Regions from separate parts of the Yersinia entomophaga genome, predicted to be linked through region 2. Evidence: predicted binding sites of a transcription regulator. Region 2 holds the regulator's gene; the other holds the start of a gene.

Region 1 (16,423 bases), 1.2 Mb from region 2:
GAAATTTAAATAATACACCAAGGAAAATCCTATGTGGAAACGTTTGGAACCCTACAAGTCCTCTATTATTCTTTTATTTGCACTGATTCTCGGTGGGGTTATAGGTATTTATGCCCCTTCTCTGGCTCTCAAATTACAGCCTATCGGTAAAATTTTCCTGAATTTGCTGTTTATGATTATCGTTCCATTGGTGAGCGTAAGCGTTATGTCGTCCATTGCCGGTATGACGGATTTGAAAAAACTGGGGCGCATAATGGGGCTGATTTTTGCAGTCTCTATCATTATGGCGCTCATTCCGGCGGCAGGAATCGTTGGGCTAGCGACCTTATTTGATCCGGCTCAGGGCGTCACTATTGAATTAACCCAAGAGTTCAAGGCCGGCAGCGGCGAAATGAACTTTGTGAATATGGTCACCACTAATGATTTTGTTGGTTTATTGTCTAAATCCAATATTCTGGCGCTGATTATTATGTCGGTTATCGCCGGTATTGCGATTGGGCAATCGGGCGAGCAAGGTAAACAAATTGCCCTGTCTTTGTTGGGCTTAAATACCGTGATTATGAAGATTGTCTCAATCATCATGAAAGCGGCACCCGTTGGTTTGGGCAGTTATTTCGCCGCGACGATGGCCAGTCAGGATCCACAATTACTGATGACTTTCGCCAGAGCCATCGGCTTATTCTTTATCGCCTCGCTGCTGTATTACGTTTTCGGCTCTATCTTTTATTCCTGGATTGGCGGCGGCATGAAAGCGGTAAGGGCTTTCTGGCAACACGCTATTGAACCTTCAGCCACCGCCTTAGGCACCTGCTCTTCATTGGGATCGCTGCCAGTGACTATTCGAGCGGCCAAAGCGATGGGCATTAACCCTGAAATCGTAGATATTTCTCTGCCGCTGTTGGTTAATTTAAATAAAGGCGGCGTGGCAATGATTGCCGCGCTGAAAATCGTCTTTATCTTCTCGGTACTGGGATTGGATTTCACCACCGAGACTTTCTTCCTGACCATGCTGATTTCGGTGCTCTCCGCCATTATTGTCGGCGGCGTTCCCGGTGGCGCTTTCCTCGGTGAAATATTTATTGTCACCACGCTGGGGCTACCGGTTGAAACTATTCCAATGCTGGTTGTTATTGGCACCATTACCGATGCACCTGCAACGCTAATTAACGTCATTCATGACCTTAATGCAGCCCAAATTATCGAAAGATATACCGGTAAAAAATCCTCCAAGCGGCAGGCTGAGCTTCCTGCGGTGAATGAACCTACTTGTTAATACATAACGACACAGCGTGGCGGATTGTCCGTAAGTCGCTGTGAATATTTGAGTATGCCAGCACCAGAAAAGGAAAAAATAATGAAATCTAAAAAATTAGAAACAGCGTTAGTGACTGCCGGTCGGGCGAAAAAATTTACCCAAGGATCGGTAAACACCATTATTCAACGAGCCTCTTCCCTGGTATTTGATTCCGTAAAGGCGAAAAAATTTGCCACAGCAAACCGGGCAAAAGGCGAATTGTTTTATGGTCGTCGCGGTACGCTGACCCATTTTTCCTTCCAAGAAGCGATGGTGGAATTGGAAGGCGGCGCAGGTTGTGCGCTTTATCCTTGCGGCGCCGCAGCGGTGACCAATGCCATTCTGTCTTTTGTGGCCACCGGCGATCATATATTAATGACCGGTGCTGCTTATGAGCCAACGCAGGATTTTTGCAATAAAGTGCTGTCCAAACTGGGTGTCACCACCACTTATTATTCTCCACTGATCGGCGCTGGAATTGCCGAGCTTATTCAGCCAAATACCAAAGTGGTATTTTTAGAATCTCCCAGCTCCATCACAATGGAAGTTCAGGATGTTCCCGGCATGGTGCAGGCTATTCGGGCAGTTAATCCCAATATCGTGATTATGATCGATAATACCTGGGCTGCCGGAGTGCTATTTAACGCACTGGAGTTTGGCATCGATATTTCTATTCAGGCCGGAACCAAATATATCGTCGGTCACTCAGACGCTATGTTGGGCACGGCGGTATCTAATGCGCGCTGTTGGGATCAATTGCGGGAACATTCGTATTTGCTGGGGCAAATGGTCGATGCAGACACCGCTTACGTTGCTAGCCGCGGTCTGCGCACCTTAGGCGTACGGCTAAAGCAGCATGAAACCAGCAGTATCCAGATCGCCAAATGGCTGGCCGCTCGTCCGGAAGTGGCGCAGGTTAACCATCCAGCACTGCCATCCTGCCCCGGCCATGAGTTTTATTTACGTGATTTCACTGGGAGCTGCGGATTGTTCTCCTTTGTGTTGAAATCTCGTCTCAGTGATGAGCAAGTGGCTCATTATCTGGATAATTTTGAGCACTTCAGCATGGCGTATTCATGGGGTGGATTTGAGTCTCTGATTCTGGCTAATCAGCCGGAAGAACTGGACGAAATTCGTCCGGTAGGCGGCGTAGGTTTTGAGGGTACTTTGGTACGTGTTCATATTGGACTGGAAAATGTCGATGATTTAATTGCTGATTTGGAAGCCGGCTTCAATCGATTAATTGGCTGATATTTATTTTCGCATTCAGGCAAATTGAAGAGTATTGATATAAAGCAGCCGGAACAAGAGCTCCGGCTGTAGATTTGTACCCCAGGCTAATAAAACTGCCTTACGGAACAACTTTATGAGCGGTTAATATTATTTACCGTGAATCAAGTCGGTATAAGCCTTGGCGAATGCCTGATTATAAGCATTCCCCGCTTTATCTTTACCCTGATCCCAGTTGACCGACCAGGTCATCAGGCCTTTGATTGGCGTTCCCGCTTTCTCTAAATCAGCAAAGGCACGATAAACGTCCTGCGGATTTTTTACCGTACCTGATGCCGCAGCGTCAACGTTACTTGGTAAACCCAATACTAATTTATTGGCTGGGATTTTAATGAAGCCGCGTTTGCCATTAACAATAGAATCGGCCATGTAATACAGGAATTCATATTTTTTGGCGTCATTGTTTTGCGCCAGCCACAGGTTTACTTCTTCGACCCATACGCCGTCACCGCCTTGATTGTAGAGCTGAGGGGCAATAAAGTCATACACACCGTCCAAGGCGTTGATATAGGTAGTGTAAGGTCTGCCGGTTGTCAGATATGGGAATTCTGGTGCCATACTGATGATAAAGTGTTTACCTTGTTGTTCGTAATGCGCCCGAACAATTTTCAACGCGGCGGGAATAACGGTGGTGTTATTAGCTGCATTAATAGCCGTTTGTTCCAGATCGATATCCAGCCCGTCAAAACCATAGGTTTCAACCAAACGAATAATCTCGTCTGCGAAAGCCTGTTCCTGACCGTTATTCAATGCCACGTGTGCGTCAGCGCCGCCCAATGAAATGAGCACAGCGCGGCCTTGTTTATTTAACTCACCGATTTGTGCGCGAAACTCTGCGTCCGTTGCGTTGTACGGCTTAAAGGTTGGAATACCGCTGCCTTTCATAAAGGAGGCAATGACAACGTTAAAGGCCGCGGGTGTTTCGTTTATTTTTAGATTCTTCGGATAACCACCTTGATAGCCACGGCTTTCTTGGCTGTCCCAGTTATGCCAGAAACCCGCCATAATCTTTTTATTTACCAGGCTTGGCATAACCGACGCGTCATCATTAACCGAGGCGGCAAACGCGGAGGAATGAGAAAAACCAAACAGGGTGCATAGAGTCAGAATCGTAATCAGACTATTTTTACAATTGATAGGTTTCATAGATGTTCCTTTTTATATTTTAAATGAATTTTTAGGTTCTAAATTAACCGCTGCGAACGGCGAATATATTTTCATGAGCTATTTATTCTCATTGATCGTGAGTAATAAAAAGAAAATAAAGTTATCTGATTCGCTTGGGATAAATTTAGAAACAAAGTATCGCATCAATAAATTAATTTTGTGAATCATCATTGACTTAATTATTCTTTTTATTTTCATATTATTTTATATAAGTGATAGTTTATTTAAATTTATTTCCCGCCGGAGGTTTTCTTTTTAATATTTTGATTTTAAAGGGTATTTAATTTATTTTTTCGACCTGATTAATGTCTTAGAGCTGGGTAATTCGAACAAGTAAGAATAAATGCAATTTGATCGTTACCTCAGTAAGTATTGATAATTTCTATATGTCAATTTTCATACACTGTCTTTATGTATTCATCAAGTTTCTATGTTGTAAGATGCAATGATGTTCAGACTCGGTAAGTGACTCAACGCCTCTTTTTATCGTCATTTCTATTTAATCGCGCTGATGTAGACGGTGGTGATATAGCTGTAAGAAAGGAGAGGGGGTGTAGCGAAGCTGAATTCCAAGCAATAAAAAGCCGAAATTTGCATTTCGGCTTCACGTTCCATGACTCAAATAGAGAAACTCATCTCTAAATGATTATCTCATAGTGACAAATTCTTCCGCGGCGGTCGGGTGGATAGCTACGGTATTGTCGAAGTCTTTCTTGGTTGCGCCCATTTTTACTGCTACGGCGAAACCTTGCAGAATTTCATCCATACCAAAGCCGATTCCGTGGATACCGACGATTTTCTCTTCTGCGCCCACGCATACCAGCTTCATACGGCACGGCTGGCGATGTTGAGTGACGGCGCTGTACATCGCAGTAAAGGAGGATTTATAGACTTTTACCTGATCGTCGCCAAACTGCTCACGCGCCTGCGGCTCGGTTAAACCAATAGTGCCAATGGGTGGGTGGCTGAATACCACGGTTGGAATATTGCTGTAATCAAGATGCTCGTCTGGCTTGTTGTTAAACAGGCGCTCGGACAGGCGGCGACCTGCAGCCACGGCAACCGGAGTCAGCTCCACTGCACCCGTGTTGTCACCAACGGCATAAATACCTTTTACATTGGTATTTTGGAATTTATCGACGACGATATAGCCTTTTTCATTGGTTTTCACACCGCAGGCGGCCAGATTCAGGTTGTCGGTCGCAGGTTCGCGGCCAATCGCCCAGATCAGATGATCAACGGTCACTTCTGTGCCGTTTTCCAGTTGCAGCGTCAGACTGCCGTCAGCATTTTTAATCACGGCTTTTGGCACGGATTCGGTATGCAGTTTTGGCCCTTCGGTGTTCATGACTTCCACTAGGGTTTCTACGATCAGCGGATCAAAACTGCGCAGCGGCGCGTGTTTACGTACAAACAGGTGAGTTTCGGTGCCTAAACCGTTCAGTACGCCAGCGATTTCGACGGCGATATAACCCGCGCCAATGACGGCAACGCGTTTTGGCATTTCATCTAGCTCAAAGAAACCGTCGGAATCAATACCGTATTCCGCGCCGGGAATATTTGGATGGCTAGGGCGGCCGCCGGTGGCGATCAGGATGTGATCCGCAGTGATTTTCTCGCCGTTGACTTCAACGGTATGAGCATCGACAAAGCGAGCGAAGCCCTGAATCACATCAACTTTGTTATTGCCTAAACCACGCTCGTAGGACTGATGAATACGATCAATGTAGGCGGTACGGTTGGCGATCAGGGTTTTCCAGTCGAAGTGGTTCACCGTGGTATCAAAACCGTAGTCCGGACCGTACATGCGAATCGCTTCAGCGATTTGTGCCGCGTGCCACATCACTTTCTTCGGCACACAGCCGACGTTGACGCAGGTGCCGCCGAGCTGTTTAGCTTCGATCAGCGCACATTTTTTACCGTACATGGCTGCCCGGTTGATCGATGCGATCCCGCCACTGCCGCCGCCAATTGCCAGATAATCGTAATGTTTGGTCATCAGGATCATTTCCATGAGTGTAGTTTTATAGAAGCAAAGAGTTTAACGCCAGATCCCACTTTGTCGCAAAGATTGCATCGATGGCTGTGATAGGTGTTGGAAGACGAGAAAGCTTTTGCGCTAAACGGTGATAAAAATTGGGTAATATTGAATGAGCCGGACAGCATGGATTGCAGCCCGGCCAGGAGCGAAAGGCGCGGCGATTATTCCGGCACGACCCATTTTACCAAGGTGTGGCCGTGACCAGAGGGTACTAGCGCTTTATGCAGCCAAGGTAGCAGATCGGTCATTTGTTTTTCCAACTTCCACGGCGGGTTAATTACGATCATGCCAGAGGCAGTCATACCGTGTTGATCGCTATCCGGACGTACCGCCAGTTCGATTTGCAGAATCCGGCGGATGCCCGTGGCTTCTAGTTCACGCAGTAATCGTTTGATTTGCTGGCGTAATACCACTGGATACCATAAAGCGTAAGTACCGGTCGCAAAGCGCTTATAACCTTCCTGAATCCCTTTTACCACGTCCTGATAATCGGTTTTCATTTCATAAGGCGGATCCATTAGCACAAAACCGCGGCGAGACTGCGGTGGTAACTGAGCTTTCAGTTGCTGGTAACCGTCGGCGCGTTGCACTTTGGAGCGTTCGTCTTTGGCAAATTCTTTACGCAGCATCGGGTAATCGCTGGGATGCAGCTCGGTTAGGCTGATTTTGTCATATTCACGTAGCAAATGACGGGCGATCAGCGGCGAACCAGGGTAATAACGTAGCTGCCCGTTGTGATTCAACGCATTAATGGCGCTCATATACGGAGCTAAATCAGCCGGTAAATCATCTCGTTGCCAAATCTTGGCGATACCTTCCAGATATTCCCCAGTGCGTTCGGCGTGCTCGCCGCTTAGCTGATAGCGGCCTGCGCCAGCGTGGGTATCTAGATAAAGGAAAGGTTTTTCTTTTTCTTTCAAAGACTCAATAATCAGGCTTTGAACAGTATGTTTGAGTACGTCGGCATGGTTGCCTGCGTGAAAACTGTGGCGATAACTTAACATTTGCGGCTTCTCCTGCGGCTTAGGCAGCATTATCTATCAAAGGGAATGATGCCGCCAGCCATTGATTTTCCGCGCGACAGACCTCATGTTAAATGTTCATCCGCATTTATCATCTGACGGTAGGAAAATCATGAGTAAACCATCGTCAGGACGACAACTATAATCAGGACACCCTATGACAAATCCGCTGTTGACTCCGTTCTCCTTGCCGCCGTTTTCGGCTATCCGCCCTGAAGATATCGTGCCTGCGGTGCAATCCGCTTTAGATGAATGTCGTCAATCGGTGGAGCGGGTTGTGGCCCAACCGGGTCCTTTCACCTGGGATAATCTGTGCCAGCCGCTGGCAGAATCCGACGGCCGTCTCTCTCGCATCTGGTCGCCTGTCGGCCATTTAAACGCGGTAAAAAATAGCCCGGAATTGCGTACCGCCTACGAGCAAAGCCTGCCGCTGCTGTCTGAATACGGCACCTGGGTTGGCCAGCATAAAGGTTTATATCAGGCTTACGTCAGCCTGAAAGAAGGCCCCGGCTTTGCCGAATTGACTCCGCCGCAGCGTAAAGCGGTGGAGAATGCGCTGCGTGATTTCCAATTGTCCGGTATTGGTTTACCGGAAGAGCAGCAAAAACGTTACGGTGAAATCGTGGCGCGTCTGTCCGAGCTGGGTTCGACCTACAGCAATAATGTGCTGGATGCCACTATGGGCTGGACCAAACTGATTACCGATGAGAAAGAGCTGGCTGGTTTGCCGGAAAGCGCTCTGGCCGCCGCTCGCGCGATGGCCGAAGCCAAAGAGCTGGATGGCTGGCTGCTGACGTTGGATATGCCGAGCTATCTACCGGTGATGACTTACGCGGATAACGCCGCGCTGCGTGAAGAAATGTATCGCGCGTTTGCAACCCGGGCCTCCGATCAGGGGCCGAACGCCGGTAAGTGGGATAACAGCGAAATCATGGCTGAAATCCTGACTCTGCGCCACGAACTGGCTCAGTTATTAGGATTTGAAAGCTATGCCGATCATTCATTGGCGACCAAAATGGCTGAAGATCCGCAGCAAGTGCTGAATTTTCTGAATGATCTGGCCAAACGTGCACGTCCGCAGGCAGAAGAAGAGCTGGCGCAGCTGCGTGCTTTTGCCAAACAACACTTCGGTGTCAGCGAGTTAGCGGCGTGGGATATTCCTTACTATTCCGAGAAACAAAAGCAGCATTTATTCTCCATCAGCGACGAGCAACTGCGCCCTTACTTCCCGGAACAGCGCGTGGTAGAAGGTCTGTTCGAGGTCGTGAAACGCATTTACGGTATTACCGCCAAAGAGCGGCAGGGCGTGGATACTTGGCATCCGGACGTGCGTTTCTTCGATCTGTTTGATGCTCAGGGCGAGCTGCGCGGCAGCTTCTATCTGGACTTGTACGCTCGCGAACACAAACGCGGCGGTGCGTGGATGGGCGATTGTATCGACAGTCTGCGTCTGGCTAACGGTGAGCTGCAAAAGCCGGTGGCTTATCTGGTGTGCAACTTCAATGGCCCGGTCGGTGATAAACCGGCGCTGTTTACCCATAATGAAGTCACGACTCTATTCCATGAATTTGGCCACGGTTTGCACCATATGCTGACCCAAATTGATACCGCCGGTGTTTCCGGCATCAGCGGTGTGCCTTGGGATGCGGTCGAGCTGCCGAGCCAGTTTATGGAAAACTGGTGCTGGGAGCCGGAGGCGCTGGCGTTTATCTCTGGCCATTATCAAACCAATGAGCCTTTGCCGCAGGAAATGCTGGATAAGATGCTGGCGGCGAAAAACTATCAGGCGGCGCTGTTTATCCTGCGTCAGCTCGAATTCGGACTGTTTGATTTCCGTATGCATTTCGAGTTTGATCCGGCTAAAGGTGCGCAGATTCTGTCAACCTTACAGGAAGTGAAAAAACAGGTTGCCGTAGTGCCATCACCAAGCTGGGGTAGATTCCCCCATGCTTTCAGCCATATTTTTGCCGGTGGTTATGCGGCGGGTTATTACAGCTATCTGTGGGCAGAAGTGCTGTCGGCGGATGCGTTCTCCCGCTTTGAAGAAGAGGGCATTTTCAACGCTGAAACAGGCCAATCTTTCCTCGACAATATTTTATCTCGCGGTGGTTCCGAGGAGCCGATGACGTTGTTCAAACGCTTCCGTGGGCGCGAGCCGCAGTTGGATGCTATGCTGCGCCACTACGGTATTAAAGGTTAAGTCTGAAGGGCATTATCCCGCGTGAGTATTCGTTTAATTTGTGAAGAAGGTGCCGATCCCGGCACCTTATCTATTCTGGCTGAACGCTGGGGTTTGATTTCTGACGAGCAGGCGACGATGGCGCTGGTGTTAACGCCAACGCAATTGGAGCTGCGTAAGTTGGATGAACCCAAGCTCGGCGGGATTTTTGTCGATTTTGTTTCCGGTACTCTGGCTCATCGCCGTCGGTTTGGCGGCGGACGCGGTGAGGCGGTGGCGAAAGCCGTTGGTATCAAAAAAGGCTATTTGCCGAACGTGGTAGACGCAACCGCCGGTTTGGGGCGCGACGCTTTTGTTTTGGCGGCTTTGGGCTGCAAAGTCCGGATGCTGGAGCGGAACCCGGTAGTGGCTGCGTTGCTGGATGATGGCCTGCGGCGGGGTTATCAGGACCCTGAAATCGGTGGCTGGTTACAGGAACGTATGACTTTGCTACATGCTTCCAGCCTAACGGCGTTGGCCGATCTCGATCCGCGTCCAGAAGTGGTTTATCTCGATCCTATGTATCCGCACCGGCAGAAAAGCGCGTTGGTGAAGAAAGAAATGCGAGTGTTTCAGTCATTGGTTGGCGCGGATGAGGATGCTGATGGACTATTGGCCCCGGCGCGCGCACTGGCCACCAAAAGAGTGGTAGTGAAGCGGCCTGACTACGCTGAACCTTTGGCTGGCGTGCCCGCTCAGGCCGCCATTACGACCAAAAGTCACCGTTTCGATCTGTATTTGCCTTAGGCGATATCGTTTAAATTCGTTGTCTAAACTCCCCATTCCAGCGCGACGTTTTTGCCAGAATGGGGTTTATTATCCGACCTTAACTTAAAGCACGCCCTGCGCCAGCATGGCATCAGCAACTTTTACAAAGCCTGCGATATTGGCACCGTGAACGTATTGCGTTTGTTTTCCTTCTCCGCCGAATTCCACGCAAGACTGGTGAATATCCAGCATGATGTGACGTAAACGCACATCCACTTTCTCTGATTTCCAGCTCAGGCGTGCCGCATTCTGCGCCATTTCCAAACCCGATGTGGCAACGCCGCCGGCATTGGCAGCCTTACCCGGAGCAAACAGCACGCCAGCTTCGATAAAAGCATCAGTGGCCTGAATGGTCGTTGGCATATTTGCGCCTTCCGCGACGGCTTTCACACCGTTGGCGATAAGCTGACGAGCGGCGGGCAGATCCAATTCATTTTGGGTCGCGCAAGGCAGAGCAATGTCTACCGGCACGTTCCAAGGCTGCTCACCCGTCAGATAGGTCAGATTGCGCTCGCGGGCATAATCTTCCACGCGGCCATAACGTTGGTTTTTGATTTCAGACAGGTGGGCCAGTTTTTCTGGCGTAAAGCCAGCCTCATCTACCAGAGTGCCGCCAGAATCGGAAACGGTAATCACGCGCGCGCCCAATTCCATTGCTTTCTCAATGGTATACTGCGCTACGTTACCCGCGCCGGATACTGCCACTTTCATGCCTTCAAATCCCAAACCGTGGCGTTTCAACATAGCGTCGGTGAAATAAACCAGACCGTAGCCGGTAGCTTCTGGGCGAATCAGACTGCCACCGAAGGACAAACCTTTGCCAGTGAACACGCAGGCGGTGTTGTTGGACAGCTTTTTCATCATGCCGGTCATAAATCCAACTTCACGACTGCCAACGCCGATATCACCGGCTGGCACGTCGGTGTCTGGGCCAAGATGACGATAGAGTTCGGTCATCAATGCCTGACAGAAACGCATGACTTCAGCCTGACTTTTCCCTTTAGGGTTGAAGTCGGATCCACCTTTTCCGCCACCCATTGGCAGGGTGGTGAGAGCATTTTTGAAAGTTTGCTCAAAGCCGAGGAATTTCAGAATCGAAAGATTTACCGATGGATGGAAGCGCATCCCGCCTTTGTAAGGGCCGATTGCGGAGCTGAACTGCACCCGCCACGCGCGGTTAACCTGTACCTGACCTTTATCATCAACCCACGATACGCGGAACTGGATGACTCGCTCAGGTTCAACCAGACGCTCCAGCAGACTTTGCTCGCGATAGCGCGGATTCTGTTCCAGGAATGGCCATAGGGAGGTGAAAACTTCACGGACTGCCTGAAGGAATTCCGGCTGGTGGGCATCACGTTGTTGTAAAGATTCTAGAAACGACTCCAGAGAGGCTAAATCATTCATCAAAAAAGATTCCTTTGTACATGGTAGATCCCCGCTAACGATTTCTTATTGGAATGAGTATGGCGAAATAGTGAGAGGGCGATGTTGTGTCTTTCTTGACTATATCACCGCTTTATAATCATACCGCAAGGGTTTTCTCACTGAAATATAACGAAGTTATTAGGGCGGGGGACAAAGGGATTTGGGGTTATATAATGATAAACGCCTGCATAGGCAGGCGTTCTAAATGTATATTAATTCAATCGTGGTTTATTATTCGTCATCTTCGTCTTTCAACGGAACGATCAACATGTCGACGTGAACGGTATTAATCAGCTGGCGAGCAGAGGACATCAGCTTGCTCCAGAAGTCTTGATGGTGACCACACAGCACCAGATCGATATCGTATTTTTTAATCGCATCAACCAGAACCTGGCCCAAATCGCCGCTACCGCTTAAGGTTTCAGTGATTGGATAACCTGCATTTTGGGATAGCTCGGTCAGCGCGCTGTGGGTTTCTTCAGAAATACGTTTCTGCATGTCGCCCAAATTAACGTCGATCAGGCCGGTATAGAGATCCGAATAGTTAACATCCACATGGATCAGGGACACTTTGGCATTGTATGGTTTGGCCATGGAGACCGCTTTTTCAACCAACACCTTGCTTTCCGGAGACAGGTCTACCGCAATCAGAATGTGTTTGTAAGCCATAAGTAAACTCCTTCCATAATGCTAATTAATGGGTAAGCAATCATTCAGGTAACTGAACGGGCGCTAAGGCTATGTCTAGATACTATCACTATGATCCATAAGCGAAGTGTTTCACCGATCACAACGCAGGCTTTTAATTGTACGCGTTAAAGCTTAAGTCACTGTTTTACACCAATAGACGGCTTAATCCTATTGCTCAGACCGCTGTTGTCAAATATTTGGCCGTTTATCCGGTAATCATTTGGCTCGCTATATCCATAATTATAGTACTGATAAAGCAGTGAGTATTGATCAAAAACGCCGGTTCGCTAGCTTTTATCTCTGCATTTAAGTTAAGAGAGACTAACTATTTTGAGCTGTTTCTGGCGGTTTTTCACTGAAATTTGCGCCTAAAAGCATCAGTTGCGTACAAAATGTGACCGGATAAATCAGAGATTATCAGGCTATTTCTGATTTCATTTCCTACACTGGTAAATGGGTTAGGCAAAATTTTAGCGGTAGCGTCGGCTCATATATAAAAAAGGTGATGGAGAGGCATGTTTCTGCGCCTCGGGGATGGTTGTAATGGCTAGAGCGGGCGATGGCGTAACGGCGAATCAAAGGTGTCGTTAACGCGAAATATCGCTGGAGGGGGAATCATGATCAGTACCGTCGCGCTTTTCTGGGCTTTATGTGTGGTGTGCGTGGTGAATATGGCGCGTTATTATTCGTCTCTACGTGCGCTATTAGTGGTGTTACGCGGCTGTGATCCATTGCTGTATCAATATGTGGATGGGGGCGGTTTTTTCACCTCTCACGGACAACCCAGTAAACAAATTCGGCTAGTGCGTTATATCTACGCCCAGCGTTATACCGACCACCACGATCCGGAATTTATCCGTCGCTGTGAAAGACTGCGCGGCCAGTTCATTCTCACCAGCGCCCTGTGCGGCTTGGTCGTTGTCAGCTTGATGGCGCTGGCTCTATGGTACTGAGATGATTTTTGATGATAGCCAACTAAAAAAGGCGACCCCGATGATGAGGCCGCCTTTTTATTTGCGGTAACGTGGAGTCATCCAGCCAGGCTTAGATGAATTTCAACGCTATCCAGTACAGTGAACCGGAAAGAAGAATCGATACTGGCAGAGTAAGAATCCAGGCCAGCATGATGCTCTTAATGGTTTTACCCTGTACGCCACCGCCATCGACCAGCATAGTACCGGCAACGGCTGAGGAGAGAACCTGGGTCGTGGAAACCGGCATACCGGTGTAGCTGGCAATACCGATAGATACCGCCGCGGTCATCTGGGCCGAAACCCCTTGCGCGTAGGTCATTCCTTTCTTACCAATCTTCTCACCAATGGTCACTGCAACACGTTTCCAGCCAACCATAGTGCCCAGAGAGAGCGCCAAAGCTACTGCAACGATAATCCAGGTAGGTGCGTATTCCACGGTTTCCAGCAAATCTTTACGCAGGTTGTTCAGGAAACGCCTGTCCGCAGAACTGGTTTCCGGTAACTTGGCAACCGTGCCAGCCGTTTCGGCGACACACATCAGCAAGCGACGCATATGGCTGCGTTGCTCCACAGTCAGGTCGTCGTAGCTTTGCAGGTTAGCCAACAGTGCCTGCGCATGGTCGATAGCAATCATGGCGCGAGAGCTGTCACAATGGAACTGCGCCGGTGTATCAGGCAGAGTCTCTGGTGCGGGGACCAAAGGCTTCAACGCGATAGCGTGCGGCAAGGCTTCACTGTGTTGCTGATAATATTGCTGCAAATGAGTTACGGCATCCCGCGTACGGGCAATATCGTAACCAGTCGCGCTCATATTAACGACAAAACCAGCCGGTGCGACGCCAATCAACACCAACATAATCAGGCCGATACCTTTCTGACCATCGTTAGCGCCGTGAGAGAAACTCACGCCGATAGCCGATAAAATCAGAGCTGTACGGGTCCAGAACGGTGGTTTGCGTTTACCATCTTTCTTTTCACGCTCAGCAGGCGTTAAGTGAATACGAGCTCGCTTTTTGGTTCCGCTCCAGTAACGACGCAGCAGGAATACCATCAACCCAGCAATAATTAAGCCCACTAACGGCGACAAAATCAGTGATAGGAAGATTTGTATCATCTTTGGAATATTCAGTGCATCCACCACGGATGTACTAGTCATCACCGCGTTGGTTAGGCCGATCCCAATGATGGCACCAATCAGCGTATGTGAGCTGGAAGCAGGAATACCGAAGTACCAGGTTCCCAGATTCCAGATGATCGCCGCCAACAACATGGAGAAGACCATCGCCAACCCATGAGCCGAACTGACATTCAACAGGAGATCTGTAGGCAATAAATGAACGATGGCATAGGCCACGCTCAAACCGCCCAGCATCACGCCAAGAAAGTTGAATACCCCCGCCATAACCACAGCGATCTGTGAACGCATGGCACGGGTGTAAATTACGGTAGCAACCGCATTGGCTGTATCATGAAAACCATTGATGGCTTCGTAAAACAGCACGAACAAAAGAGCAAGAACTAACATAAGGCCGGTATGGAAATCCAGGCCAGCGAAAAGATGTAGCATAAGCGTTACGCCAGTTTGTGGACATGAACGCGGCGCATTATCGGTGACAATAGGGGTTGGGGAAAAGGAAAAAATGACCTTTCTTTGATATAAATGTGGATAGATGCATCATAACCATGAACATAACCATGAGATATCAGCAAGTTACTCTGATTTACTGAATCTAACATTTTCTTACTATAGCGATCTTTCTGTTAGGGCCTTACAATCCTCCGCCGCTGATTATTCGGTTATTTGTGGTGAACACTGCGGTAAAATTGCGAAATATGAGCAATTTTGCGGCGATAATGATTTTACAGAGAGAGGCCGAAAGTGGAACAGTTTGACGTAGTGGTGGTGGGCGCGGGTGCCGCAGGGCTATTTTGCGCGGCTCAGGCAGGGCAATTAGGGCGTCGGGTATTGCTGGTGGATAACGGCAAAAAGGCTGGGCGTAAAATCCTGATGTCTGGCGGCGGGCGCTGTAATTTCACCAATCTCTACGCGGAACCTGCGGCTTATCTTTCGCAAAACCCTCATTTCTGTAAATCTGCGCTGGCGCGTTATACCCAATGGGATTTCATTGATCTGATCAATCGACACGGTATTGCCTATCACGAGAAAACCCTCGGTCAGCTGTTTTGTGATGATTCCGCGCAGCAAGTGGTGGAACTGTTGCTGAAAGAGTGCGAATCAGGTCAGGTAACTATCCGTTTACGCAGCGAGATTCTGGCGGTCGAGAAAATCGACGCGGGCTTTGAATTACAGATAAATGAACATAAAGTGAGCACTTCCTCACTGGTTATCGCTTCCGGTGGCTTGTCGATGCCGGGGCTGGGCGCGACGCCTTTCGGTTATAAAATCGCCGAACAGTTTGGCCTGAAGGTTTTGCCGACCCGCGCCGCGTTGGTGCCTTTTACACTGCATAAACCTCTGCTGGAGCATCTACAAACTCTCTCCGGCGTTTCAGTGCCCGCGGTAGTGACGGCAGAAAACGGCGTCAGTTTCCGCGAAAGTATTTTGTTTACTCATCGCGGCCTGTCTGGCCCGGCCATTCTTCAGCTTTCCAGCTATTGGCAGCCTGGCGAATATGTGAGCATTAACTTACTTCCTGATACCGATTTGGACGCTTTCCTGAATAGCGAGCGCCAGGCACATCCGAATCAAAGTTTGAAGAACACGCTGGCGCAGCTGCTTCCGAAACGTTTGGTGGAGTGCTTACAGCTGTTAGGTCAGATACCTGACGTCACCTTAAAACAGCTTAATGTGCCTCAGCAGGCAGCGCTGGCGGTGACGTTGCAAGAATGGCGGGTGCAACCTAATGGTACTGAGGGCTACCGCACCGCAGAAGTTACCATCGGCGGTGTAGATACGCAGGAGCTGTCTTCCAAAACTATGGAAGCTCATAAAGTTCCGGGGCTGTATTTTATCGGAGAAGTGGTGGACGTGACCGGTTGGCTGGGCGGCTACAACTTCCAGTGGGCATGGAGCTCCGCCTGGGCGTGCGCACAGGCGCTGGCGAGCAAATAGCCCGCTAGCTTTGCATCTAAAGAACCGATGGATATAAATAAATATCCTCCGGCATAGCCGGAGGTTTTTCATATGCGCCTATAAGGCTCTGTTGCCAGCCGCGCCCTAACAGGCGCATCGCGATCTGACATTTGCATTTATGGATTACTTACGGCCCGTAAACGGGCTGCCCGGATAGGGGATCGAGAGTTGCTCACCCATTTTATCCTCTTCCAACTGGTGCTTTATGTATTCTTGTATCCTGGCTGTATTTTTCCCAACCGTATCAACGTAATACCCTCGACACCAGCACTCCCTGTTACGGTATTTGAACTTCAAATCGCCAAACTGCTCATAAAGCATCAGGCTGCTCTTTCCTTTCAGGTATCCCATAAAACCCGACACACTCATTTTGGGCGGGATTTCCAGAAGCATATGGATGTGATCCACACAGCATTCTGCTTCCAGAATATTCACGT
Region 2 (16,423 bases):
GTGAAAAGGGGCGTACACCAATGCAAATTATGGCGGCAGGTTTTATTGCCGGCGACGCATTGTACAACTTCTTTAGCTCCATTTTATCCAGTAAGGGCAAATAGCTATGCCGCTGCCTGCTGAGACCTAATGATGAAGGATAGTCCTGATGAGCTTGCAACAAACATTACGCGTTTTTGAAATGATTGATAGTGCCCATGTTTCTGGTCAGGATATCGTGGAACTGTTTGTTGATTATTCAGGAGTTAAGGCCAGCACGGTCCGCGCCACTGGGCCAAAAGGCAGCACGGATTTTGTACGAATAGAGATTGCGGGAAGTGCGGGTAAAACACTGGGTGGCACGGCGCCAACGCTGGGCATTATCGGCCGTTTGGGCGGTATTGGTGCGCGGCCTGAACGCATTGGTGTGGTTTCTGATGCTGACGGTGCCATTGCAGCCATTGCCAGCGCGCTTAAACTGGCGGAAATGCGTAGTAAAGGCGATATTTTGGCCGGTGATGTGGTGATAACCACTCACATTTGCCCCAATGCGCCAACTCGGCCACACGATCCCGTCGATTTTATGGATTCCCCTATTGATGACATCACCATGAATGATAACGAGGTGATGCTGGAAGCCGATGCGATTTTATCGATTGATACCACTAAAGGTAATCGCATCATCAATTATAAAGGCTATGCGTTATCCCCTACAGTTAAGCAAGGTTATATCCTGCGCGTTGCCGAAGATTTGCTGCGTATTATGGAGATGACCAGCGGAAGCCATGCCGTTACATTCCCTATTACTATTCCAGATATCACTCCTTATGGTAACGGTGTGCATCACCTAAACAGTATTATGCAGCCCTCAACGGCCACTTCAGCGCCGGTGGTTGGCGTCGCCATTTGTACTCAGTCGGTAGTACCCGGCTGTGGAACCGGTGCCAGCCATGAGACAGATATCGCGCTCGCGGTAAAATTTGCCGTAGAAGTAGCGAAAGAGTTTGGCCGTGGAACCTGTCAGTTTTATGACGAATCCGAATATGCACGGCTTATTGCACTTTATGGCTCTTTGATACATCTACAACAACGCCATCCCGAACATGGCGAAGCCGCGCTATGAATGCGTCATTGGCAACATTAACCCTAGGTCAGGCACCGCGCAGCGATATTATGCCGCTGTTATCCCAATACCTACCGTCGGATGAGGTTATACATATTGGCCTGCTGGATGGGCTGGATTGGAAACAGGTAGAGGAACAATATCAGCCAATTGAGCGCGGCGACCATGTGCTGGTTTCGCGTTTGAGCGATGGCACTCAGGTTTCTTTGGCTGCAAGCAAAGTGGAACGCGGTTTACAGCAGAAAATTGAGCAACTTGAAGCGCAGGGATGTCGCATTATTTTACTGCTATGCACCGGGCAGTTTCATCATTTGAAAACCCGAGAGGCACTGCTGCTGGAGCCGGATCGCATCATTCCGCCTTTGATCGCGGCGATTGTCAGCGATCATCAGGTCGGGATCGTAGTGCCACTCTCAGAGCAAATCGAACAGCAGGCCGCCAAGTGGGAAATGCTGGCGTCACCTCCCTGTTTTGCCATCGCCAGCCCTTATTTGGCCGATGAGCAGGCACTTGAGCAAGCTGCGCAAACGCTGCTGCAACAGGGGGCACAGGTTGTTGTGCTGGATTGCATTGGCTATCACCAAAAACATCGCGATTTTTTACAGCGTCGGCTCGGAATACCGGTTTTGTTATCAAACGTGCTGGTGGCGAAGCTGGCTGCTGAACTGATTATGTAACGCTGTGATTAGATAATTCTTCTGTTGTTATCATCACCGGGGTCGATTGCCCCGGTTTTTTTGCCTCTATTGTACGCTTTATCAGCAACCACCCCAGTGAATCGGCTTGCGATCGCATTTTGTCGTAATAATCAGTGACAGAATCAATGCTGTGACCCTAATATGAAATCTCATCAATGATTAGGATGCGGGTGCCAAACTATGCTGAAATTTAATGAATATTTTACCGGGAAAGTGAAGTCCATCGGTTATGACAGTAGCAGCATTGGGCGCGCGAGCGTTGGGGTAATGGAAGAAGGGGAATACACTTTTAGTACCGCCCAACCCGAGGAAATGACGGTAATTACTGGGGCATTGAAAGTCTTGATCCCAGGCTCTCCTGACTGGCAGGTGTTTATGCCGGGAGAAACTTTTTACATTCCTGGACAGAGTGAATTTAACCTGCAAGTTGCAGAAGCCTCTGCTTATCTGTGTAAATACCTAAGCTAATCAAAATATTGCCCTCTCCATGCCAGAGGGGGCAACGTCTTCAAATGCGCGGCAAACTTAGCGTTGCGCTTCGCCACCCAGAGCTTCAATCAGGTTTTTGATCAATGCTGCCAGTTCGCTGGTCATCAGAATAAAATCGGCGTCGAAACGCTGGGCGAAATCATCCCGATCGATATCATCATTTTGTTCGCGCAGTGTATCTGAGAATTTCAGGCGCTTGAGCGAACCGTCGTCAGACAGCACCAATTGCACGCGTTCTTGCCAGTCAAGTGCCAATTTGGTGACTAATTTACCCGCTTCGATATGTACCGCAATTTCATCGCTGACTAAAGCCTGCTTCTTGCAGCGGATAATGCCGCCTTCTTCCAGAATAGCCTTCAGCTCTGCTTCGTCCATCAACGCGAAACCGGCAGGTAATTCACCGGAGCGAACCCATTCGGTCAATGTTAGTTCGATAGGGTTTTCTAAAGTTAAAGGTACGACAGGCAGCGAACCCAGGCTTTTACGCAGCAACGCCAGCGTGTCTTCGGCGCGTTTGGCACTGGCCGCATCGACCATAATCAAATCGTTAACCGTATCAATCCATAGGAATGTTTGGTTAAAACGGCTGAAAGCGCGCGGTAACAGGCTATGCAGAACTTCGTCTTTTAACGAGTCTTTTTCCGTTTTCTTTAGTTTGCGGTGCTGTTCACCTTCCAAACGCTCGATTTTGGCCTGTAGCTCTTGCTTAATCACCGGTGAAGGCAGGATTTTTTCTTCTTTACGCGCACAAATAATGATTTGCCCATTAACTGTATGGGTTAAAGCATCGCTGTGAGAGCCCATCGGAGGCACCCAACCGGTCTTGGCCATATCCTGGCTACCGCAAGGGGTGAAAGAAAGGGCGCTTAACTGTTTTTCCATTTCGTCCGCAGACAGTGAAACTTCCCGGCTCAAACGGTAAACCATTAAATTTTTAAACCACAGCATAGTGTTATCCCAAGCTCGGGCGCGCTTAAAGCACGCGTGTTAATCAAACGCAGGGCGGCATGATAACGAATTGAAGCCGCAGTCCCTAGCAAAATAGCGTGATGAATTGGGGGCTGAATCGAAATATTGCGTGAAAAAGTACTACAACGCATGGCTCGCTGAGGGTGATGAATTATTTAAATTGTCGGTAGCGTCAAATAGATAAATGCAAAGATTGTGAGATACCTAATGATTGTCCAAACTAGTATGCAATAGCTAATAATCGGCACGTCTGAATTTGCGGAATGATGCGTGACTCCGTTAAAAAATTTCGCTGAAAATAAAGTCATCAGCTCAATGAGGTGAGGCGCAATGCGCATTGGTATAGATTTGGGTGGTACTAAGATAGAAGTCATTGCACTGGCGAATGATGGGCGAGAGCTTTTTCGTAAGCGGATTGAAACGCCTCGTCATGACTATCATCAAACGTTATCGGCTATTGCCGGTTTGGTTACGGATGCGGAGGTAGCTACTGGCGAAAAAGGAAGCGTTGGCGTAGGTATTCCGGGCACTTTGTCCCCCTTTAGTGGGAAAGTAAAAAATGCCAATTCGGTATGGTTGAATGGGCAGACGTTGGATCGCGATTTATCTGACTTGCTTGCCCGTCCGGTCAGACTGGCTAATGATGCTAACTGTCTGGCTGTTTCCGAAGCGACAGACGGTGCCGGAGCAGGGAAACATTTGGTCTTTGCGGCAATTATTGGTACTGGCTGTGGGTCGGGTATCGCTATTGGCGGGCGTGTTCATTCTGGTGGAAACGGTATCGCCGGTGAATGGGGGCATAATCCGTTGCCGTGGCAGGATGAGGATGAACAACGTTATCAATTAGAGGTTCCCTGCTATTGCGGTAAGAAGGGCTGTATCGAAACCTTTGTGTCAGGTACGGGCTTTGCTATGGATTATTTTCGTTTAAGCGGCAATCTCTTGAAAGGACATGAAATCATTACTCTGGTGGAACAAGGCGATGTTATTGCCGAGCAGGCGATGCAACGCTATGAGCAACGATTCGCGAAATCACTGGCTCACGTGATTAACCTGTTCGATCCGGATGTGATTGTATTGGGCGGCGGTATGAGTAACGTCGATCGTTTGTATCGTACATTGCCTGATTTGATACGTCCGTGGGTATTCGGCGGGGAGTGTGAAACGCCGATTCACAAGGCGATACACGGTGACTCCAGCGGCGTGCGTGGTGCTGCATGGCTGTGGCCACAGCAATAGTGTGATTGCCTGACTGTCGCTCCTTCGGGCGGCTACAGGCATATCAGGAATCTTATCAGGGCAGTTTGGTGGCTAATAGCCTCGTCCGTTGCCTTTGTCCATCAATGGCTATATTTATGCGCAATACCCAATACCCAATACCCAATACCCAATACCCAATACCCAATACCCAATACCCAATACCCAATACATGCTAGATCTCTATGTGACGCTTAATTTCATTATGTATTAGAGAATATGAATAGCCGCTTTTCTCAACCTGTAATAAGCGGCTATTGGTTGGCGAAAGCGGCATTAGATTAATAGCAAAGGGTGCTAATTTACCTAATGCCACAAACTCTAGATTCAACGTTCACTAGGCATTCACGAGTTGATATGAAGTAATCTTACGGTCTGAGCTTGGATTTTGGCTGCTTCTTGCTTCATCTTTCCATAACTCTGCGCTTAATTAACTGCAAAAGCATTATCAAGCCTGCTAATGCCTAATCCATTAATTTTCTTAACTTTGATTTGCACCGGTATGCGTTCTTTCATTGCCTCGACGTGGCTGATCACACCGATGGTTTTGCCCGTCGCATTCAGGCTGTCGAGAGCATCCAGCGCGGTATCCAGCGTTTCGGCATCCAAAGTACCGAAGCCTTCATCAAGGAACAACGAGTCGATACTGGTTTTATGGCTGACCAGATCGGAAAGTGCTAATGCCAGAGACAGGCTGACCAGGAAGCTTTCACCTCCTGAAAGCGTGCGGGTATCCCGAATGGCATCGGCCTGCCAGGTGTCTACGACCAGTAACTCCAGTGCATCATTGGTTTTCCGTTGGAGTAAATAGCGGCCATGCAGTCGGTTAAGCTGGTTATTAGCCAGATAAACCAGATGATCGAGAGTCAAGCCCTGAGCAAACTTACGGAATTTATCGCCTTCCTTTGAACCAATAAGTTGATTGAGGTAGTTCCAGTCATCGTATTGCTGCTGGTTATGTTCTATCTGCTCGAACAGGGCTGATTGGCTGGCACGTCGATGTGTATCGCTCTCTAACTGATTACGCAGTTCCCCCTGACGCAGGGTGTTAGCTTTTAGCTGCAGAGCCATCTGCTCTGCAATTCCTTTCCGTTCGGATAAATCGCTGTGTGGGGAGATACCTGACGGACAATGTTTCAGGTGTTGGTTGAGGCTGTCATTCGCTTGCTGCAAGCGGATTACTGCTTCTTGCAAGCGTTCATTCAACTGCTGTTGCAGTTGAAGTAAAGAGTGGCGTTGGCCTTCATCTAATAAAGCTGCTGCAAAAGCGACTTCAGTATCAAACTCGCTGGCGGCAAGAGCCTGTTGGAATTCGGCCTGAGTTTGGGTGGCCTTCTGCTGATATTGCTGCAACTGCTGTTCCAGTTGAGCTAATTCACCGCCCAATCGGCTCAACTGAGACTGCAACTGTTGCAGTGCTTCGTTGGCGGCCTTTTGCGCTAGCTCGATTTGCTGTTGCTCTGTTCGCAGTTTTTGTCGTTCGTCGGCAACAACCTTATCGCCAAACAGCTCTTGACGTTGATGAATATATTGCTGCAACGCACGGTTTGCCTGGCTGAGCTTTTGCTCAATATTCAATAATTGGTCGCGGTATTCTTTTTGGCGCTGGCGTTCGCTTTCTATCCGCGTTTCCAGCGTTTTTTGTTGTAATACCAGCTGTTGCTGATTCTGCTGATTCTGCTTCCAGCGCAGCCATTCATATTCCCGCAGATCTAGCCACTCAGTTTGCTGCTCTGGCTCCGGCTGCTGTAGATCGAGATTGATTAATGTATTGAGGAAATCCTGTTGCTGCAGTCGATATTCGTCCTGCTGACGCTGGTCGGTCTGCTGTAACTGCTGCTGAGATTGCTGAATGTTTTGCAGGCGTTGTTGTTGCAGGCCGACTTCACTCAGGTTCTTCTGCTGATTCTGCTCGGCTTGAACCAATGCGTCTTTAGCTCGCTGATATTGTTGGTTGAGTCGCTCAAATTCGGACAGTTTCTGCTGATATTCTTGCTCTTCCTGCTCCTGTTGCTCTAGCCACGCAGTTAACTGAGCCGGTTCATCCAGAGTGAAATTCAGAGCTAGCCGCGCGGTCAGCGCCAGCCAGTTTTGCTGATGTTCAGCTAACTGCAGACCACTTTGTCGTAATTCTTGTTCCAGACGTGATTTCTGCTGCTGCAGATTTTCTTTTTCGGCTTTTAATCCGCTGCCCGTCTTAGACAGCTCATCAACCTGCGCACGTAGTGCCTCCACGCGCAGCGCAGTTTCAGACGGTTTTACCGCTTGATATTCGGCTATAGCCGGGTGTTCTAGGGATCCGCACAGTGGGCAGGCTTTTCCTGACTGCAATTTGGCTCTTTCTGCCGCCAACGTCACAATCTGTTTTTCGCGATCCCATAGCGTTTCCAAATCAGCAAGGTGCTGTTTTTGTTGGGCGTATTGCTGTCTTTTTTCTATCAGCTGCTGCTCGAGTTGTACCAGTTTCTGGTTTTGATCGAGCAGATATTGTTGGTTTTTCTGATGTTGGGCCTGTAGCTGTAGAGCCAGCGGCGATAAGGCTGCGAGCCGTTGACGGGTATTTCTTTGCTCGCCAAGTTCAGCAAGCCGTTGACGCAATTGTGCCTGAGGTTGCTGTTTTTCTAGCGCCTCCAGCTGTTGTTTGCTGGCGTCAGCCTGCATTGTGGCTTGCGCCAATGCAGCTTGCTGCTGTACGCCTTGAGCGCTTAGTACGGCGAATTTCTGTTGCAGCTCAACAATCTGCGCCGCTTGTTGTTGCAAAATTTGCTGATTATCAGCGAGTTGTTGGCGTTGGCTGTGCTGTTGACGGAACTGTTCTTTCCAGAGCGGCAGATGCTTTTCCCAATGTTGATGATGAGTATTTTGCTGAATGTAGTCAGCTAACTGTTGCAGCCCCTGATGAGTTTCCATTAGCAGGCGTTCATCTTGTTCAAGCTGTTGCTGGCTTTTCTGCGTTTTATTCTGCTGTTGAAGTTTATCCTCATCGAGTTGCGACAAGGTTTTCCGTTGAGCGGCAATATGGTTGTCTAAAGGAATTATATGCTGTTCAATCAGTGTTTCCTTCTCGCGCTGTCGTTCAGCGTGCTGTAACTGGGCGCTGGTGGCCTGCTCCAAGGCTAGCGTCAGCGGCGAGAGCTGTAGCTGTTGTTGCTGTTGCAGCTGTTTTAAGGTTGCGATATGTTGCTGCGCTTGCTGCCAATCTTGCAGGCAGCGATCCCGTTCTTGTTGCAATGGACGCAGTTTTTCTGCGGGTTCACTGCGCGCCAAACGCTGGAGATCGGGCTGAACCCGTTGATACTCTTCTTCCACCTGCAGATGTTGTTGAGCGTATTGCTGCACATTATGTTGCAACTGGCGCAAAACCGTAATCCAGGCGACCTGATTTTGCAGATTGAGCAATTCGACGCTGAACTGTTGTTCCTGCTGATGCAGCGCGTCTAACTGTTGTTGTAAATCCTGCCGCTGTTCTTCATTCATCAGCTCAATGCCATTGGCTCGTAAATATAAGGCATCTAGCTCGGCTTTAGCCTGTTTATGCTTTTCAAAGACCTGCTCGGATAAGCGACCGTAAATTTCTGTGCCGGTTAATTCCTCCAGCAGCTCGGCGCGATCGTTAGCATCGGCGTTCAAAAAGGCGGCAAACTGCCCTTGAGATAGCATCATGGATTTAGTGAAACGGCCAAAATCCAACCCGGTAATCGAGGCGATAAGTGACAATTTATCACCGACTTTATCCGCCAGTATTTTACCGTCCGCGCATAGGGCTAACTCGACTTTAGGAGCTTGCAGATTGCCTTCAGGAGAGTTTTTTGCTCGTCGTTGGCTCCAGAATGCGCGATAGCTGACGCCTTTTACCTCAAATTCCACTTCCGCCAGTGACTCAGCGGTGTGGCGTGTCATGAGCTCATTTTGGCTGGGTGAGACTTTTATCCGTGGCGTTTGGTGATACAGCGCCAAGCAGATCGCGTCTAATAACGTTGTTTTTCCGGCACCGGTTGAGCCAGTAATAGCGAAAAGACCGTTACTGGCAAAAGGCTCGGCGGTAAAATCAATCTTCCACTCGCCTTGTAATGAGTTAATGTTTTTTAGGCGCAGGCTTAAAATTTTCATACTTATTCTTCTCTTGCATCGGCATTCAGCGTGACTTCATCGACAACTTGTTGAAACATTTCCCGCATTTTCTGCTGCCGTTGTTCGGTCAGCTCCGTTTCTAACGCGAGGCGACGTTCGAATACGTCGCTGACGCTTAGCTCATTCAACGTTTCTTTCTCTTGCTGATGAATACTGTTTTGGCGCTGCTCTTTACTGCGGCGCAGGAGTACCACTTCAACCGGGAGATTCTCCGTCAATGCCTGAATGCGTCGCTGAATATCGCTGAGATAGTCTTGGGTGGCGACTTCAATATCCAGCCATACCGGTGGGCCGGAAAGTTGGCTAAAGGCAGCGAGCTGCTGCTCTATCTGCCGTAAATCCCCTTTGATTAATTGCATCGGTTGCCACTGCGGGACAGTCAGAGTCTCCACCCCGGCAAGGCTTTGCCCTGAGAACTCCACCAAAAATACGCTCTTCTCTTTATTCAGTTCATCAAAACTGAGAGGAATCGGGGAGCCGCTATAGCGAATATGCTCCGACTTTGCTACCTGCTGAGCGCGGTGGATATGGCCCAGAGCGATATAATCAGCGGGGGGGAAAGCCTGAGCAGGGAAGGCGTCAAGCGTGCCGATATAAATGTCTCGAACTGAGTCGGAGGTGCTGACGCCTACGGTCGTTAAGTGACCCGTGGCGATAATGGGCAAGGGTAATGCTAGCCGCTTGCGCAGGTTGACCGCCGTTTGATAAAGCTGCTGATAATGTGCCGCGATGGCTTCTTGTAGTGCTAATTGTTTTTGCGATCCGGATTCTCCCGCCTGACTGGCGATCAGATCTCTTGGGCGTAGAAAAGGGATCGCACACAGAATGGCTCCGGGCTGATCTTCACGATCGTGTAGAATGAAAACCTGTTGTTCCAGATCGTTGCTGGCGTGGGCAATCACCTTGGTATTGAGATAGGCCAACAGTTCGCGTGACTCATTTAAGGTTGCGACAGAATCATGGTTACCGCCAAGAACCACTAACTGACAGCCCGTCGGCTGAAGATCGACCACAAACCGGTTATATAACTCGCGGGCGTAGCTCGGTGGCGAACCTGTGTCGAAGATATCGCCGGCAACAATTAACGCATCAACCTGATGTTCTTCAACTTTTTGGATTAGCCAGCGTAAAAAAGCCTGATGCTCCGCCGCCCGGCTTTTGGTGAAGAAATACTGGCCTAAGTGCCAGTCTGAGGTATGTATAATGCGCATAAAACTCCCGCTAGGGCAGGTAATCAATGGCGCTGATTATAAACGTTGAGAAGGGGATGTCGCGGTTAAAAAGGAGGATTGGTTGAAATCCCAGAACGGCTTCGCAAAGTTGCTGAAATAACCTTGCAACACCCTTTCGGTTAGCCGCTATGCTTATTGGCTGCAAAGGGATGGTTTTTTTCATAAAACTGTCATAAAACTGACGCATAATGGCGCGGAAATCAAATAGCAACCGCTAACATATTGGCAGGATTGACGATGGCAAGACGCATACTGGTGGTGGAAGACGAAGCGCCGATTCGCGAGATGGTGTGTTTTGTGCTGGAGCAAAACGGCTACCAACCGTTAGAAGCCGAAGATTATGACAGCGCGGTTACGCGCTTGTCCGAGCCTTTCCCTGATTTGGTACTGCTAGACTGGATGTTGCCAGGCGGCTCTGGGATTCAGTTTATCAAGCATATGAAACGTGAAGCCATGACCCGGGATATTCCGGTGATGATGCTGACCGCCCGCGGTGAAGAAGAGGATCGGGTGCGCGGGCTGGAAGTGGGAGCCGACGATTACATTACCAAGCCTTTTTCTCCCAAAGAGCTTGTTGCCAGAATCAAAGCGGTGATGCGCCGAATTTCACCGATGGCCGTGGAAGAGGTGATTGAAATGCAAGGGTTAAGTCTCGATCCTTCTTCTCATCGGGTCATGGCTAACGAAAAAGCGTTAGACATGGGGCCAACCGAGTTTAAATTACTGCATTTCTTTATGACTCACCCGGAGCGGGTTTACAGCCGCGAGCAGTTGCTAAATTATGTTTGGGGCACTAACGTTTATGTGGAAGACCGCACTGTTGATGTCCATATCCGCCGTTTACGCAAGGCGCTTGAATCCGAAGGGCATGACAAAATGGTGCAAACCGTCCGGGGCACCGGATACCGTTTCTCAACGCGCTATTAAGTATGTAGTGCCGGAGAATGTGTCGTGCTAGAACGCTTATCATGGAAAAGGCTGGCTATTGAGCTGGCACTTTTTTGTCTGCCCGCGCTATTGCTCGGGCTTTTCATTGGTTATCTCCCTTGGCTATTACTGGTTTCAGTATTGGCAGCGCTGATCTGGAATTTTTATAACCAGCTTAAACTTTCTCATTGGCTATGGTTAGACCGAAGCATGACGCCACCGGCCGGACGCTGGAGCTGGGAGCCGCTGTTTTATGGTCTTTATCAGATGCAACTGCGTAATCGGCGGCGGCGGCGTGAGCTGGCGCTGTTGATAAAACGTTTCCGCAGCGGCGCTGAATCCTTGCCCGATGCGGTGGTTATGACGACCGTAGAGGGAAATATCTTTTGGTGTAATGGATTAGCGCAGAATTTACTGGGCTTTCGTTGGCCGGAAGATAACGGCCAGCACATTCTTAACCTGCTGCGTTACCCGGAATTTACCCATTATCTGCAACAGCAGGAATTCAGCCGCCCATTGACCGTGCAGCTTAATAATGGCCATTACGTTGAGTTTCGCGTTATGCCTTATTCAGAAGGGCAATTACTGATGGTGGCGCGAGATGTGACGCAAATGCGTCAACTGGAAGGCGCGCGGCGAAATTTCTTTGCCAACGTTAGCCATGAATTACGGACGCCGTTAACTGTACTGCAAGGCTATCTGGAAATGATGCACGATCAGGAACTGGACGCGGCATTGCGCGGTAAAGCCTTGAATACCATGCAAGAGCAGACCAAACGGATGGACGGTTTGGTGAAGCAATTATTGACGTTATCAAAAATCGAAGCAGCACCAAATGTGGATATGAATGAGCGAGTGGATATTCCACTGATGCTGAAGCTACTACAGCATGAGGTTCAGGCGTTAAGCAGCGGTCGCCATGAGATTACTTTCCGCGTGAATGAACAGCTTAAAGTGTTTGGTAATGAAGACCAGTTGCGCAGTGCCGTATCCAATCTGGTGTATAACGCGGTAAATCACACGCCAACCGGTACAAAAATCGAAGTGTGCTGGCAATTGACGCCGCAGGGCGCTCAGTTTCAGGTCAGTGATAACGGGCCGGGCATTGGGCCGGAGCACGTTCCTCGTCTTACCGAGCGCTTCTATCGGGTAGATAAAGCCCGTTCGCGGCAAACCGGCGGAAGTGGGCTTGGGCTGGCGATTGTTAAACATGCGCTGAGTCACCACGATGCGCGTTTAGAGGTCATGAGTGAAATTGGTTTGGGGACGCGTTTTGTCTTCACCTTACCGAAGCGATTGATTGTTCCCACGGTTTTAGCTGAGAATGCGGTCAAAACCTAGGCTTTACGGACGATATTCTGATGATGAAATGGAGCAAAACGGCGTTACTGGGTGCAATGTTATGGGTCAGCACTCCGGTTTTTGCTCAGGCACCGGTTGGGATGCTTTCCGGTAATCTTTCCAGCGTAGGCTCTGATACGCTGGCGAATCTGATGTCTCTGTGGGCGGAAGATTTCAATCATCAGTATCCGAGTATTAATCTGCAAATTCAGGCCGCCGGTTCGTCAACCGCACCGACGGCTCTGGCCGCAGGTGCAGCTCAACTTGGCCCGATGAGTCGTCCGATGAAAGCCGCCGAGATTGCCGCTTTTGTTCAACGCTATGGCTATCCTCCTTTAGCCGTGCCTGTGGCGGTGGATGCGTTGGTGGTTCTGGTGCATCAGGATAATCCGCTGGTGGGGCTGAGTTTGTCACAGCTGGACGCCATTTATTCGCAAAATCAATTATGTGGTGATAATAAGCCAGTAAACTTATGGGCTGATCTTGGGCTGAAAGGCCCGTGGGCTGGGCGTTCTCTCCAGCGTTATAGTCGGAACTCAGCTTCCGGCACCTACGGTTATTTCAAACAGCGTGCTTTGTGCGGCGGCGATTTTCGCAGCCAGGTCAATGAATTACCTGGTTCAGCCTCGGTGGTTCAGGCTGTCGCAACCTCGCTGAACAGTATCGGTTATGCCAGCATTGGTTTTCGCGCCAGTGGCGTCAGATTATTACCTTTGTCGGTATCAGGGCAGGATTACGTCATGCCAACCGCCGAAAATGTTCGAAATGGCCGTTACCCCTTGTCCCGCTATCTTTATATCTACGTCAATAAAGCCCCTGATAAACCTCTAGAACCGCTAACGGCGGCGTTCTTGCAGCGAATTCTATCTCCAGAAGGGCAAGAACTGGTGAGTCGTGACGGCTATCTCCCCTTATCGCAAGAAAGCTTGAAAAAGGCCCGTTCAGCGCTGGGATTTACCCACTAATTTAGTTGGATATGAATTTATTTCATATGCAGTGAAAATTCCTCTATTGAATCAAAATCGGTGAGATGACACTCTCCAGTCAATTTATTTGGACGTCTGGATGTCTATTTGTAACTCAAAGAAACTATCCATTCGGTAAATTATTTGTGCCGTGGCGGCTTTAGTCGGCGGTATAGGATCTGGAGCCTGTTATGCAAAGAACGACCCCTGCTTTTCGCGCCGATGTTGTCGGCAGTTTGCTGCGTCCTGCGGCGTTGAAACAGGCGCGCCAGCAGCGCCTGAACGGTGATATCAGCGCTAGCCAGTTACGCGAAATTGAAGATAACGAAATCAGGTACATAGTGGCAAAGCAGCAGGAGGCGGGGCTGCAATTGGTGACCGATGGCGAATTTCGTCGAGCCTGGTGGCATTTCGATTTCTTCGAAGGTTTGGAAGGAGTTGAAGGTTACGATGTCGAGCAGGGCATTCAGTTTAACGGCGTTCAGACGCGCGCTCGCAGTATCAAAGTGGTTGGCAAACTGGGCTTTAAATCCCATCCAATGCTGGAGGATTTTCTTTTTTTACAAAGTATTGCCGGAAACTCCGTGGCTAAAATGACTATCCCCAGCCCGAGCGTGCTGCATTTTCGCGGTGGCCGTAACGCTATAGATAAGCAGGTTTATCCCGATCTGACCGCGTATTTTGACGATTTAGCTCAGACCTATCGTGATGCTATTCAGGCCTTTTATGATGCGGGCTGCCGTTATTTACAGTTGGACGATACTGTGTGGGCTTATCTGTGTTCGGACGATCAGCAGCGTCAGATCAGAGAGCGTGGTGAAGATCCAGAGCAGTTGGCGCAGATCTATGCTCAGGTGCTCAATAAGGCACTGGCAGGCAAGCCGGCGGATTTGACTATTGGTTTACATGTGTGCCGCGGTAATTTCCGCTCGACCTGGATTTCAGAGGGCGGTTATGAGCCAGTAGCGAAAATATTGTTTGGCACAGTTAACGTCGACGCTTTTTTCCTTGAATATGACACGGAACGTGCCGGTGGTTTCGAACCTCTGCGCTTTATCAAACCGGGGCAGCAACAGGTGGTTTTGGGGCTGATTACCTCGAAAAATGGCACCTTGGAACAACCGCAGGCGGTGAAAGAACGTATCGCCGAGGCGGCCAAATTTGTCGATATTGAACAACTCTGCCTTAGCCCACAGTGTGGCTTCGCTTCGACGGAAGAAGGGAATAGCCTGACGGAGCAGGATCAGTGGAAAAAACTCAGGCTGGTAGTCGATATTGCTAACGACATTTGGTGAGTTTTTGGGCGGTGAAGGCCGCCCAATGCTAATAATTGATTAAAAATGATACAAATCATATGGCGTGTATTTCTCAATAACCGACATGTTTAACTAGTATTGAAGAATTATCTGGTTGATGACTCTGCTTTTCCGATCCAGACTTGCCTTTCTCCGCTATAAACGTTCTACTTAGCCCCCGTTGTTGGTTTATTCCATCTGCATATAACTTCAAAAACACTGCAAATCATCGAAACCGATTAGTCGGAAATTAGCGCTCTCTGTGAAGCGTTATAGCGTTTTCGATCGAGCCGGAAAGACAACAACCCAGGGTTTTCCTTTTTGGTCCTTTTAACTAGGCAACACGACAACCACTATGAGTCATCGTTTATCATCTAAAGACATACTGGCATTAGGTTTTATGACCTTTGCCTTATTCGTCGGCGCGGGCAACATCATTTTCCCGCCTATGGTTGGCCTTCAGTCTGGCGAGCACGTTTGGATAGCCGCACTTGGCTTCCTGATCACTGCCGTGGGTCTGCCGGTCATCACCGTTATTGCATTGGCGCGCGTTGGTGGCGGTATTGATGCGCTGAGTTCGCCAATTGGTCGTACTGCGGGCCTGGTTTTGGCGACCGTCTGTTATCTGGCCGTCGGCCCACTGTTTGCTACTCCGCGTACTGCGACCGTTTCTTTCGAAATTGGTATTGCTCCGTTGACTGGCGATGGCCCATTGCCGTTGTTTATTTATAGCCTGATCTATTTCGCGCTGGTTATTGGTATTTCGCTTTACCCAGGCCGTCTACTGGACACCGTCGGGCATATTCTGGCTCCGCTGAAAATTGCTGCACTGGCTATTTTGGGCGTTGCTGCGGTTCTGTGGCCTGCTGGCCCGCAGATTCCTGCAACCGAAATCTATCAGCAAGTGCCTTTCTCTTCCGGTTTCGTTAATGGTTATCTGACCATGGATACGCTGGGAGCAATGGTATTCGGTATTGTTATCGTGAATGCTGCGCGTTCTCGCGGTGTAGTTTCTTCCGGCTTGCTGACTCGCTACACCATTTGGGCTGGCTTAATCGCTGGTGTGGGTCTGACGCTGGTTTACCTGAGCCTGTTCAAACTGGGTGGCAGCAGCGGTACGTTGGTACCTGATGCGCAAAACGGCGCAGTGATTCTGCATGCTTACGTACAGCATACCTTCGGCGGTTTGGGCAGTATGTTCCTGGCGGCGCTCATCTTCATCGCCTGTATGGTCACTGCGGTTGGCCTGACCTGTGCTTTAGCCGAATTCTTTAGCCAATATCTGCCGTTGTCTTACCGAGCGCTGGTATTCATTCTGGGCATTTTCTCCATGTTGGTATCCAATTTGGGGCTGAGCCATTTGATTCAAATTTCCATTCCAGTAATGACGGCGATTTATCCTCCGTGTATTGTGCTGGTGATTCTGAGCTTCACTCTGCGTTGGTGGCGTAATGCCAGCCGTATCGTGGCTCCAACTATGTTGGTCAGCCTGTTGTTCGGTATTTTGGGTGGAATCAAGACATCGACCTTTGCGCATTTCCTGCCTGCTTGGACTGAACAGTTACCGTTGGCGGGCCAAGGCCTGTCTTGGTTGCCACCTTCCTTGTTGATTCTGGTGGTGGTAGCGGTCTACGATCGCATTTGTGGACGTCAACGAGTTACTGCCAAACAGTAATTGCCGCAGAAGAGAGTATCTTTAGCCACGCGCCTTTGCTCGTGGCTTTTTGCTGAAAGAAGACGGGATATTGTTATGGAATTACCAGTCAAAAATAAGCTAAAACGCGGGCTGACTACTCGCCATATCCGTTTTATGGCCTTGGGTTCAGCAATTGGTACCGGCCTGTTTTACGGCTCGGCGGACGCCATCAAAATGGCGGGCCCAAGCGTGTTGCTGGCTTATCTGATTGGCGGCATCGTCGCCTTTATCATCATGCGCGCACTGGGTGAGATGTCGGTGAATAACCCACAGGCCAGCTCCTTTTCCCGTTATGCGCAGGATTATCTGGGGCCGATGGCC

The links. The regulator PhoB, encoded in region 2, activates phosphate uptake and scavenging genes when phosphate is short. The targets are predictions, from matches to a motif close to CTGTCATAAAACTGNCNNAT.
Region 1: a site for PhoB is predicted at 14,465-14,484, ahead of pitA (inorganic phosphate transporter PitA). Genes of this name have one in related genera too.

The regions. Positions count from the first base shown of each region.
Region 1 is NZ_CP010029.1:2,589,463-2,605,885, reverse strand. It holds gene PL78_RS11940 (dicarboxylate/amino acid:cation symporter) at 32-1,273, shown strand; gene metC (cystathionine beta-lyase) at 1,355-2,545, shown strand; partial or broken gene PL78_RS11930 (glycosyl hydrolase family 18 protein) at 2,681-3,616, opposite strand; gene gorA (glutathione-disulfide reductase) at 4,398-5,750, opposite strand; gene PL78_RS11920 (23S rRNA (adenine(2030)-N(6))-methyltransferase RlmJ) at 5,954-6,796, opposite strand; gene prlC (oligopeptidase A) at 6,972-9,014, shown strand; gene rsmJ (16S rRNA (guanine(1516)-N(2))-methyltransferase RsmJ) at 9,036-9,779, shown strand; gene gdhA (NADP-specific glutamate dehydrogenase) at 9,864-11,207, opposite strand; gene uspA (universal stress protein UspA) at 11,460-11,897, opposite strand; gene uspB (universal stress protein UspB) at 12,536-12,871, shown strand; gene pitA (inorganic phosphate transporter PitA) at 12,963-14,459, opposite strand; gene PL78_RS11885 (BaiN/RdsA family NAD(P)/FAD-dependent oxidoreductase) at 14,772-15,965, shown strand; gene tnpA (IS200/IS605 family transposase) at 16,110-16,423, opposite strand, start outside.
Region 2 is NZ_CP010029.1:1,428,658-1,445,080, reverse strand. It holds gene PL78_RS06555 (OPT/YSL family transporter) at 1-104, shown strand, start outside; gene PL78_RS06550 (DUF1177 domain-containing protein) at 149-1,102, shown strand; gene PL78_RS06545 (AroM family protein) at 1,099-1,779, shown strand; gene ppnP (pyrimidine/purine nucleoside phosphorylase) at 1,981-2,268, shown strand; gene rdgC (recombination-associated protein RdgC) at 2,326-3,237, opposite strand; gene mak (fructokinase) at 3,589-4,497, shown strand; gene PL78_RS06525 (AAA family ATPase) at 4,942-8,625, opposite strand; gene sbcD (exonuclease subunit SbcD) at 8,628-9,857, opposite strand; gene phoB (phosphate response regulator transcription factor PhoB) at 10,116-10,805, shown strand; gene phoR (phosphate regulon sensor histidine kinase PhoR) at 10,830-12,146, shown strand; gene PL78_RS06505 (PstS family phosphate ABC transporter substrate-binding protein) at 12,170-13,111, shown strand; gene PL78_RS06500 (cobalamin-independent methionine synthase II family protein) at 13,303-14,406, shown strand; gene brnQ (branched-chain amino acid transport system II carrier protein) at 14,762-16,081, shown strand; gene proY (proline-specific permease ProY) at 16,157-16,423, shown strand, end outside.